Regions from separate parts of the Geobacillus sp. 47C-IIb genome, predicted to be linked through region 2. Evidence: a T-box and tRNA genes for the amino acid it is inferred to sense, from the RefSeq annotation. Region 2 holds a T-box; the other regions hold tRNA genes.
The links. A T-box is a leader RNA that pairs with one kind of tRNA and senses whether it is charged. The one in region 2 lies ahead of leuS (leucine--tRNA ligase), so its partner is inferred to be a tRNA-Leu.
Positions count from the first base shown of each region.

Region 1: it encodes a tRNA-Leu, which carries the amino acid that the T-box ahead of leuS (leucine--tRNA ligase) is inferred to sense. The anticodon was not compared.
Region 3: it encodes a tRNA-Leu, which carries the amino acid that the T-box ahead of leuS (leucine--tRNA ligase) is inferred to sense. The anticodon was not compared.

Region 1 is NZ_CP061473.1:2,546,719-2,548,950, reverse strand. Features, by position in the region: tRNA gene IC804_RS12885 (tRNA-Asn) at 1-39, opposite strand, end outside; tRNA gene IC804_RS12880 (tRNA-Ile) at 282-358, opposite strand; tRNA gene IC804_RS12875 (tRNA-Gly) at 364-434, opposite strand; tRNA gene IC804_RS12870 (tRNA-His) at 465-537, opposite strand; tRNA gene IC804_RS12865 (tRNA-Thr) at 546-621, opposite strand; tRNA gene IC804_RS12860 (tRNA-Ser) at 652-742, opposite strand; tRNA gene IC804_RS12855 (tRNA-Ile) at 760-836, opposite strand; tRNA gene IC804_RS12850 (tRNA-Met) at 845-918, opposite strand; tRNA gene IC804_RS12845 (tRNA-Ala) at 936-1,011, opposite strand; tRNA gene IC804_RS12840 (tRNA-Pro) at 1,021-1,094, opposite strand; tRNA gene IC804_RS12835 (tRNA-Arg) at 1,099-1,172, opposite strand; tRNA gene IC804_RS12830 (tRNA-Leu) at 1,176-1,261, opposite strand; tRNA gene IC804_RS12825 (tRNA-Gly) at 1,269-1,343, opposite strand; tRNA gene IC804_RS12820 (tRNA-Lys) at 1,351-1,423, opposite strand; tRNA gene IC804_RS12815 (tRNA-Thr) at 1,434-1,506, opposite strand; tRNA gene IC804_RS12810 (tRNA-Phe) at 1,520-1,595, opposite strand; tRNA gene IC804_RS12805 (tRNA-Asp) at 1,773-1,848, opposite strand; tRNA gene IC804_RS12800 (tRNA-Met) at 1,853-1,929, opposite strand; tRNA gene IC804_RS12795 (tRNA-Val) at 1,941-2,016, opposite strand; rRNA gene rrf (5S ribosomal RNA) at 2,026-2,142, opposite strand.
Region 2 is NZ_CP061473.1:1,201,891-1,204,122, forward strand. Features, by position in the region: gene leuS (leucine--tRNA ligase) at 1-1,126, opposite strand, end outside; T-box leader at 1,203-1,427, opposite strand; gene IC804_RS06035 (MDR family MFS transporter) at 1,507-2,232, opposite strand, start outside.
Region 3 is NZ_CP061473.1:2,183,434-2,185,665, reverse strand. Features, by position in the region: rRNA gene IC804_RS11170 (16S ribosomal RNA) at 1-513, opposite strand, end outside; tRNA gene IC804_RS11165 (tRNA-Gly) at 592-665, opposite strand; tRNA gene IC804_RS11160 (tRNA-Pro) at 681-754, opposite strand; tRNA gene IC804_RS11155 (tRNA-Arg) at 759-835, opposite strand; tRNA gene IC804_RS11150 (tRNA-Leu) at 909-991, opposite strand; tRNA gene IC804_RS11145 (tRNA-Leu) at 1,003-1,084, opposite strand; tRNA gene IC804_RS11140 (tRNA-Lys) at 1,090-1,165, opposite strand; tRNA gene IC804_RS11135 (tRNA-Gln) at 1,328-1,402, opposite strand; tRNA gene IC804_RS11130 (tRNA-Asp) at 1,416-1,491, opposite strand; tRNA gene IC804_RS11125 (tRNA-Glu) at 1,523-1,594, opposite strand; tRNA gene IC804_RS11120 (tRNA-Ser) at 1,611-1,703, opposite strand; tRNA gene IC804_RS11115 (tRNA-Asn) at 1,710-1,784, opposite strand; gene IC804_RS11110 (SprT family protein) at 2,022-2,232, opposite strand, start outside.

The DNA of each region.
Region 1 (2,232 bases), 1.3 Mb from region 2:
GGTTAACAGCCGGTTGCTCTACCGCTGAGCTATTGCGGAATAACTAAGAAACATTCTTCCAAATCTACTTCGTCTCTTCCTCTACTAGCTGATTCAGCTTATTCGAGGATGTTTATGCTCAGTGTCCCTTCCTCTACTAGCCAATTCAAAGAAGCTGAATGCGTCGGGACAACTCGTAGCCTATTCGATGAAGTAAGGGCTCGTCGCTGAGCTATTGCGGAATAATCAAGAAATGCTCGATTAGTATTATATCGAATCATCTGACAATATGCAATGGAAAATGGTGGGCCTAAGTGGACTTGAACCACCGACCTCACGCTTATCAGGCGTGCGCTCTGACCAGCTGAGCTATAGGCCCATAAAAGCGGGTGATGGGAATCGAACCCACGACATCAGCTTGGAAGGCTGAGGTTTTACCACTAAACTACACCCGCAACAAATATAAATTAAGGAAGAAGAGAAAGGGCGACTAGTGGGAATCGAACCCACGCATGCCAGAGCCACAATCTGGTGCGTTAACCACTTCGCCATAGCCGCCACATTGATGGTGCCGGCTGCAGGACTTGAACCCGCAACCTACTGATTACAAGTCAGTTGCTCTACCAATTGAGCTAAGCCGGCATGATGTAAATTTATTCATGGATAAATGGATGGCGGAGGAGGAGGGATTCGAACCCCCGCGCGCCTTGCGACGCCTCTCGGTTTTCAAGACCGACCCCTTCAACCACTTGGGTACTCCTCCAAAAAGTAACGTAATAATGGTGGACCTTGTAGGACTCGAACCTACGACCGGACGGTTATGAGCCGTCTGCTCTAACCAGCTGAGCTAAAGGTCCGATAATAATGGCGGTGGAGGGGATCGAACCCCCGACCTCACGGGTATGAACCGTACGCTCTAGCCAGCTGAGCTACACCGCCAAATTTATATATTTGAATGGTGGAGCCTATCGGGATCGAACCGATGACCTCCTGCGTGCAAAGCAGGCGCTCTCCCAGCTGAGCTAAGGCCCCACAGGAAAATCGGGAAGACAGGATTTGAACCTGCGACCTCACGGACCCGAACCGTGTGCTCTACCAAGCTGAGCTACTTCCCGTCAACGCGCTCGAGAGGATTCGAACCCCTAACCTTCTGATCCGTAGTCAGATGCTCTATCCAATTGAGCTACGAGCGCAAGTGCCGAGGGCCGGACTCGAACCGGCACGGTAGTTACCTACCCCAGGATTTTAAGTCCTGTGCGTCTGCCAATTCCGCCACCCCGGCAAACGAGTGGAGCGGAAGACGGGGTTCGAACCCGCGACCCCCACCTTGGCAAGGTGGTGTTCTACCACTGAACTACTTCCGCATTGTGATGAGCCATGGAGGACTCGAACCTCCGACCCTCTGATTAAAAGTCAGATGCTCTACCTACTGAGCTAATGGCTCATATGAGGGATGCCGGCTGCAGGACTTGAACCCGCAACCTACTGATTACAAGTCAGTTGCTCTACCAATTGAGCTAAGCCGGCATATCCACAATGATGGTGGCTCGGGACGGAATCGAACCGCCGACACAAGGATTTTCAGTCCTTTGCTCTACCGACTGAGCTACCGAGCCATATGTTATTTTCTACCTCGTTCATTGAATTACCCTGTGCCTCTTCCTCTACTAGCGGATTCGAGGAAGTATGATGCGTCGAGGCAACTCGCAGCAAATTCGATGATGCTGATGCTCGTCTCTACCGACTGAGCTGCCGAGCCGCATGTGATTTTTTATTTCATAGTTTTGAAATAATGGCGGTCCCGACGGGACTCGAACCCGCGATCTCCTGCGTGACAGGCAGGCATGTTAACCACTACACTACGGGACCATTTTGGTTGCGGGGGCAGGATTTGAACCTGCGACCTTCGGGTTATGAGCCCGACGAGCTACCGGACTGCTCCACCCCGCGACGATTGAAAGTGGTGGAGGATGACGGGATCGAACCGCCGACCCCTTGCTTGTAAGGCAAGTGCTCTCCCAGCTGAGCTAATCCTCCATTTATCATGCCTAGCAGCGACCTACTCTTGCAGGGGCGCTGGCCCCAACTACCATCGGCGCTGGAGAGCTTAACTTCCGTGTTCGGGATGGGAACGGGTGTTTCCTCTCCTCTATCACCACTAGGCAACAACAGACAAGTATTATTATAATGAAAAACAGCTTATTGTCAAGCTTTTTTTCATTCCTTCAAAACTAGATAACCGTTTTTGGGGGA
Region 2 (2,232 bases):
GCTCCCCGTCGCCAGTGTACGGCTCGTTTTCGACATTCCCGCCGGCAACGACTTCTTTAATCGGCAAGTTGAATGTTTTCGCAAACTCGTAGTCGCGCTCATCGTGCGCCGGTACAGCCATGATCGCCCCAGTGCCGTAGCCCATCAACACGTAGTCGGCGATCCAAATCGGCAGCTTGTCGCCGGTAACTGGATGGATGGCGTACGCACCAGTGAACACGCCTGTTTTTTCTTTCGCCAAGTCGGTGCGCTCGAGGTCGCTTTTGCTTTGCACTTCTTTTAAGTAAGCATCAACGGCTGGTTTTTGCTCCGGCGTTGTAATTTTCTCAACAAGCGGATGTTCCGGAGCCAACACTGCGTACGTGGCGCCAAACAGCGTATCTGGCCGCGTCGTAAATACTGTGAACGACTCGTCATGGCCGTCGACAGCAAACTCAATTTCCGCCCCTTCTGAACGGCCGATCCAGTTGCGTTGCATTTCTTTAATGCTTTCCGGCCAGTCAAGCTCCTCCAAATCTTCGAGCAGCCGGTCGGCATAGGCGGTAATTTTCAGCATCCATTGCCGCATCGGCTTGCGGATGACCGGATGCCCACCGCGCTCGCTCCGGCCGTTGATGACTTCTTCGTTCGCCAGCACGGTGCCAAGCGCCGGACACCAGTTGACCGGTACTTCGTCCATGTAGGCGAGCCCTTTTTCATACAGCTTCAAGAAAATCCATTGCGTCCATTTGTAATAGTTCGGATCAGTCGTGTTAATTTCCCGATCCCAGTCATACGAAAAACCAAGCGACTTAATTTGCCGGCGGAAGTTGTCGATGTTTTTTTGCGTAAATTCGGCCGGGTCGTTGCCGGTATCGAGCGCATATTGTTCTGCCGGCAATCCGAACGCGTCCCACCCCATCGGGTGAAGGACATTGTACCCTTGCATCCGCTTCATGCGCGCCAAAATATCGGTCGCCGTATACCCTTCCGGATGGCCGACGTGCAAGCCAGCGCCAGACGGATACGGAAACATATCCAACACGTAAAACTTCGGTTTATCGCTTTCATCCGGGGTGCGGAACGTTTTATGCTGTTCCCAATAATCCTGCCACTTTTTCTCAATTTCGCGATGGTTGAAACTCATCGTCGCACTCCTCCTCATCGATTTCTACTTTGCATCATTGACGGAAATATATATAAAAAAACCTCCCATCCCAATGAAAAGGGACGAGAGGCACAATTCCCGCGGTACCACCCTTTTTGGCGCGCCAATGGCGCACCCGCTTTGCTCCTTAACGCAGATTCACGGCAAGTGCTACGAGGCCGCGACCGCTCGCACCTGCAACTCCGAGGCGAGTTCACGAGCCGGCTTCGGTTGACTCGCACCGACCGTCAACTCTCTGCCGTCCGCCAGGCCCGTTACTGCTCCTCTTCACCGTTATTCGCTTTATCCTTCCTTTGCGTTCGAAACAACAAATTTAATTATTATTTTAAAAAATTTGTCGATCAATTGCAAGTCGAAATCTATACAGTCGCCGTCGTTTTTTTCTCGGCCTTCCCGACCGGCTTCGGCAGCCAGCGGTCGTACAACAGCGACGCGGCTACCGCTAACAACGCAAACGCAACGAGCAGCCCGATGAGCGGTTTCATTCCTAATTCATCAGCGACCCACCCGCCGATGACCGGTCCGATCATCCGTCCGACCATCGCCGTGCCGTTGACGATTCCTTGATAAAATCCAGCCTTCCCTTGTGGCGCCAGTTCGTTCACGACCGTTGGAATCACCGGCCAGACAACCATCTCAGCGATAGTGATGACCACCATTGAGGCGACAAACTCACCGAGCGAATCGGCGCCAAACAGCATGGCAAACGAAACGGCGAAAATGGCAAACCCGATCACCATTTGTCGTTTCATCCCCGGCATGAAGCGTCGAATCACCCGCGACAGCAACGGCTGCGCCAAGACGATCAACGCGCCGTTGATCGTCCAAAGCAAGCTATATTGCCGGACTGACAAATGAAACTCTCGCATATAAACGGCGATCGTCGTCGACCATTGGACATAGCCGATCCAACACAATCCATAGCCGACGCAAAGGAGAGCGAGCGCCCATCCGACGGCGCGGGATGTCGATGTTTTGACTTCTGCAGCTCGTTTTGTTTTCGGCGGGGGCAAAAGCGGGATACGCCGCAATCCGACCACGACAATCAACAAAAACGCAACATACAACAACAGATTGGCGAAAAA
Region 3 (2,232 bases), 980 kb from region 2:
GGGGCTTTCTCGTGAGGTACCGTCACCGCACCGCCTTATTCAAACGGCGCTCCTTCGTCCCTCACAACAGAGCTTTACGACCCGAAGGCCTTCTTCGCTCACGCGGCGTCGCTCCGTCAGACTTTCGTCCATTGCGGAAGATTCCCTACTGCTGCCTCCCGTAGGAGTCTGGGCCGTGTCTCAGTCCCAGTGTGGCCGGTCACCCTCTCAGGCCGGCTACGCATCGTCGCCTTGGTGAGCCGTTACCTCACCAACTAGCTAATGCGCCGCGGGCCCATCCGCAAGTGGCAGCCGAAGCCGCCTTTCAACCAAAGACCATGCGGTCTTTGGTGTTATCCGGTATTAGCTCCGGTTTCCCGGAGTTATCCCGGTCTTGCGGGCAGGTTGCCCACGTGTTACTCACCCGTCCGCCGCTGACCGAACAAGAGCAAGCTCTCGTTCGGTCCGCTCGACTTGCATGTATTAGGCACGCCGCCAGCGTTCGTCCTGAGCCAGGATCAAACTCTCCAAAAGAAAGTTGATTGGCTTGCGCTTCGTTTCGTTCAGTTTTCAAGGAACGAGATTATACCGTTTCTCATTTCAACTTTTTCATGGAGCGGGTGATGGGAATCGAACCCACGACATCAGCTTGGAAGGCTGAGGTTTTACCACTAAACTACACCCGCATATGATTTTTCGAATCGGGAAGACAGGATTTGAACCTGCGACCCCATGGTCCCAAACCATGTGCTCTACCAAGCTGAGCTACTTCCCGATCATGGCGCGCTCGAGAGGATTCGAACCCCTAACCTTCTGATCCGTAGTCAGATGCTCTATCCAATTGAGCTACGAGCGCATCTTTTGAGAGCGACAAACTTTATTTTAACAACTCAGTTCATCGTTGTCAACAGTTTTTTATTTTAATAAAATGCGGTCGAGAGGACTTGAACCTCCACGGGGTTGCCCCCACTAGGCCCTCAACCTAGCGCGTCTGCCATTCCGCCACGACCGCGTGTTTATCAGTGCGGGTGGAGGGACTTGAACCCCCACGCCGTGAGGCGCCAGATCCTAAGTCTGGTGCGTCTGCCAATTCCGCCACACCCGCAAATATGGTGAGCCATGGAGGACTCGAACCTCCGACCCTCTGATTAAAAGTCAGATGCTCTACCTACTGAGCTAATGGCTCATAACTGAGGTAACACGCTAAGTATCAATTCGCTCTACCTGTCTCTTCCTCTACAAGCATATTCAAGGAAGCTATATGCGTCGAGACAACTCGAAGCAAATTCGAGGATGCAATCTTCGTTACTGAGCTAATGGCTCATAACACTTTTTTATGAAATAAGAATGGCTGGGCCAGCTGGATTCGAACCAGCGCATCACGGAGTCAAAGTCCGTTGCCTTACCGCTTGGCTATGGCCCAGCGATTGGTGTAATGGCGGTCCCGACGGGACTCGAACCCGCGATCTCCTGCGTGACAGGCAGGCATGTTAACCACTACACTACGGGACCGTGAATTCGCGGGGGACCCCCGCGTTATAAGTGACCCGTACGGGATTCGAACCCGTGTTACCGCCGTGAAAGGGCGGTGTCTTAACCACTTGACCAACGGGCCACGTGTATATTAAAAGTGGCGGAGAAGGCGGGATTTGAACCCGCGCGCCGTAAAGACACGACCTAACGGTTTAGCAAACCGTCCCCTTCAGCCACTTGGGTACTTCTCCATAAAGTGGCTCCGCAAGTAGGATTCGAACCTACGACCTACCGGTTAACAGCCGGTTGCTCTACCGCTGAGCTATTGCGGAACAATCAAGAAGCATCCTTCAAATAATCTCCTGTACCTTCATTTACCCTTTAACCCAAGGAAATCTAACACATCAGGACTGCTCGTGACAACTCCGTCGATACTGACGTTTGTCACAACTGACATTGTTTATTATATTGAGCAACTTGTTGTTTGTCAATATGTTTTTTTGTTTGTTGTTATTTGTTTCGCCGTTTGGCGACGGCTTTTATAATTTAGCATATGATAATCTTGATTGTCAACCTCTTTTTTGTAAAATGTTTTGCTTTGTTTCATCTTCAGCCAACTTGAGCCGACCGTGGCAACGGCCGCAGACGTAACGGTCGGTGTTGATTCGTCTTTTACGGTTATATACTAATCCGCACGATGTGCAGATGTATGTATGGATCGCTTTAGTTGCTTTTGTTTCTTGTTTGAGCGGGCGGCAATAGCGAGGCGCCCCTACTTTT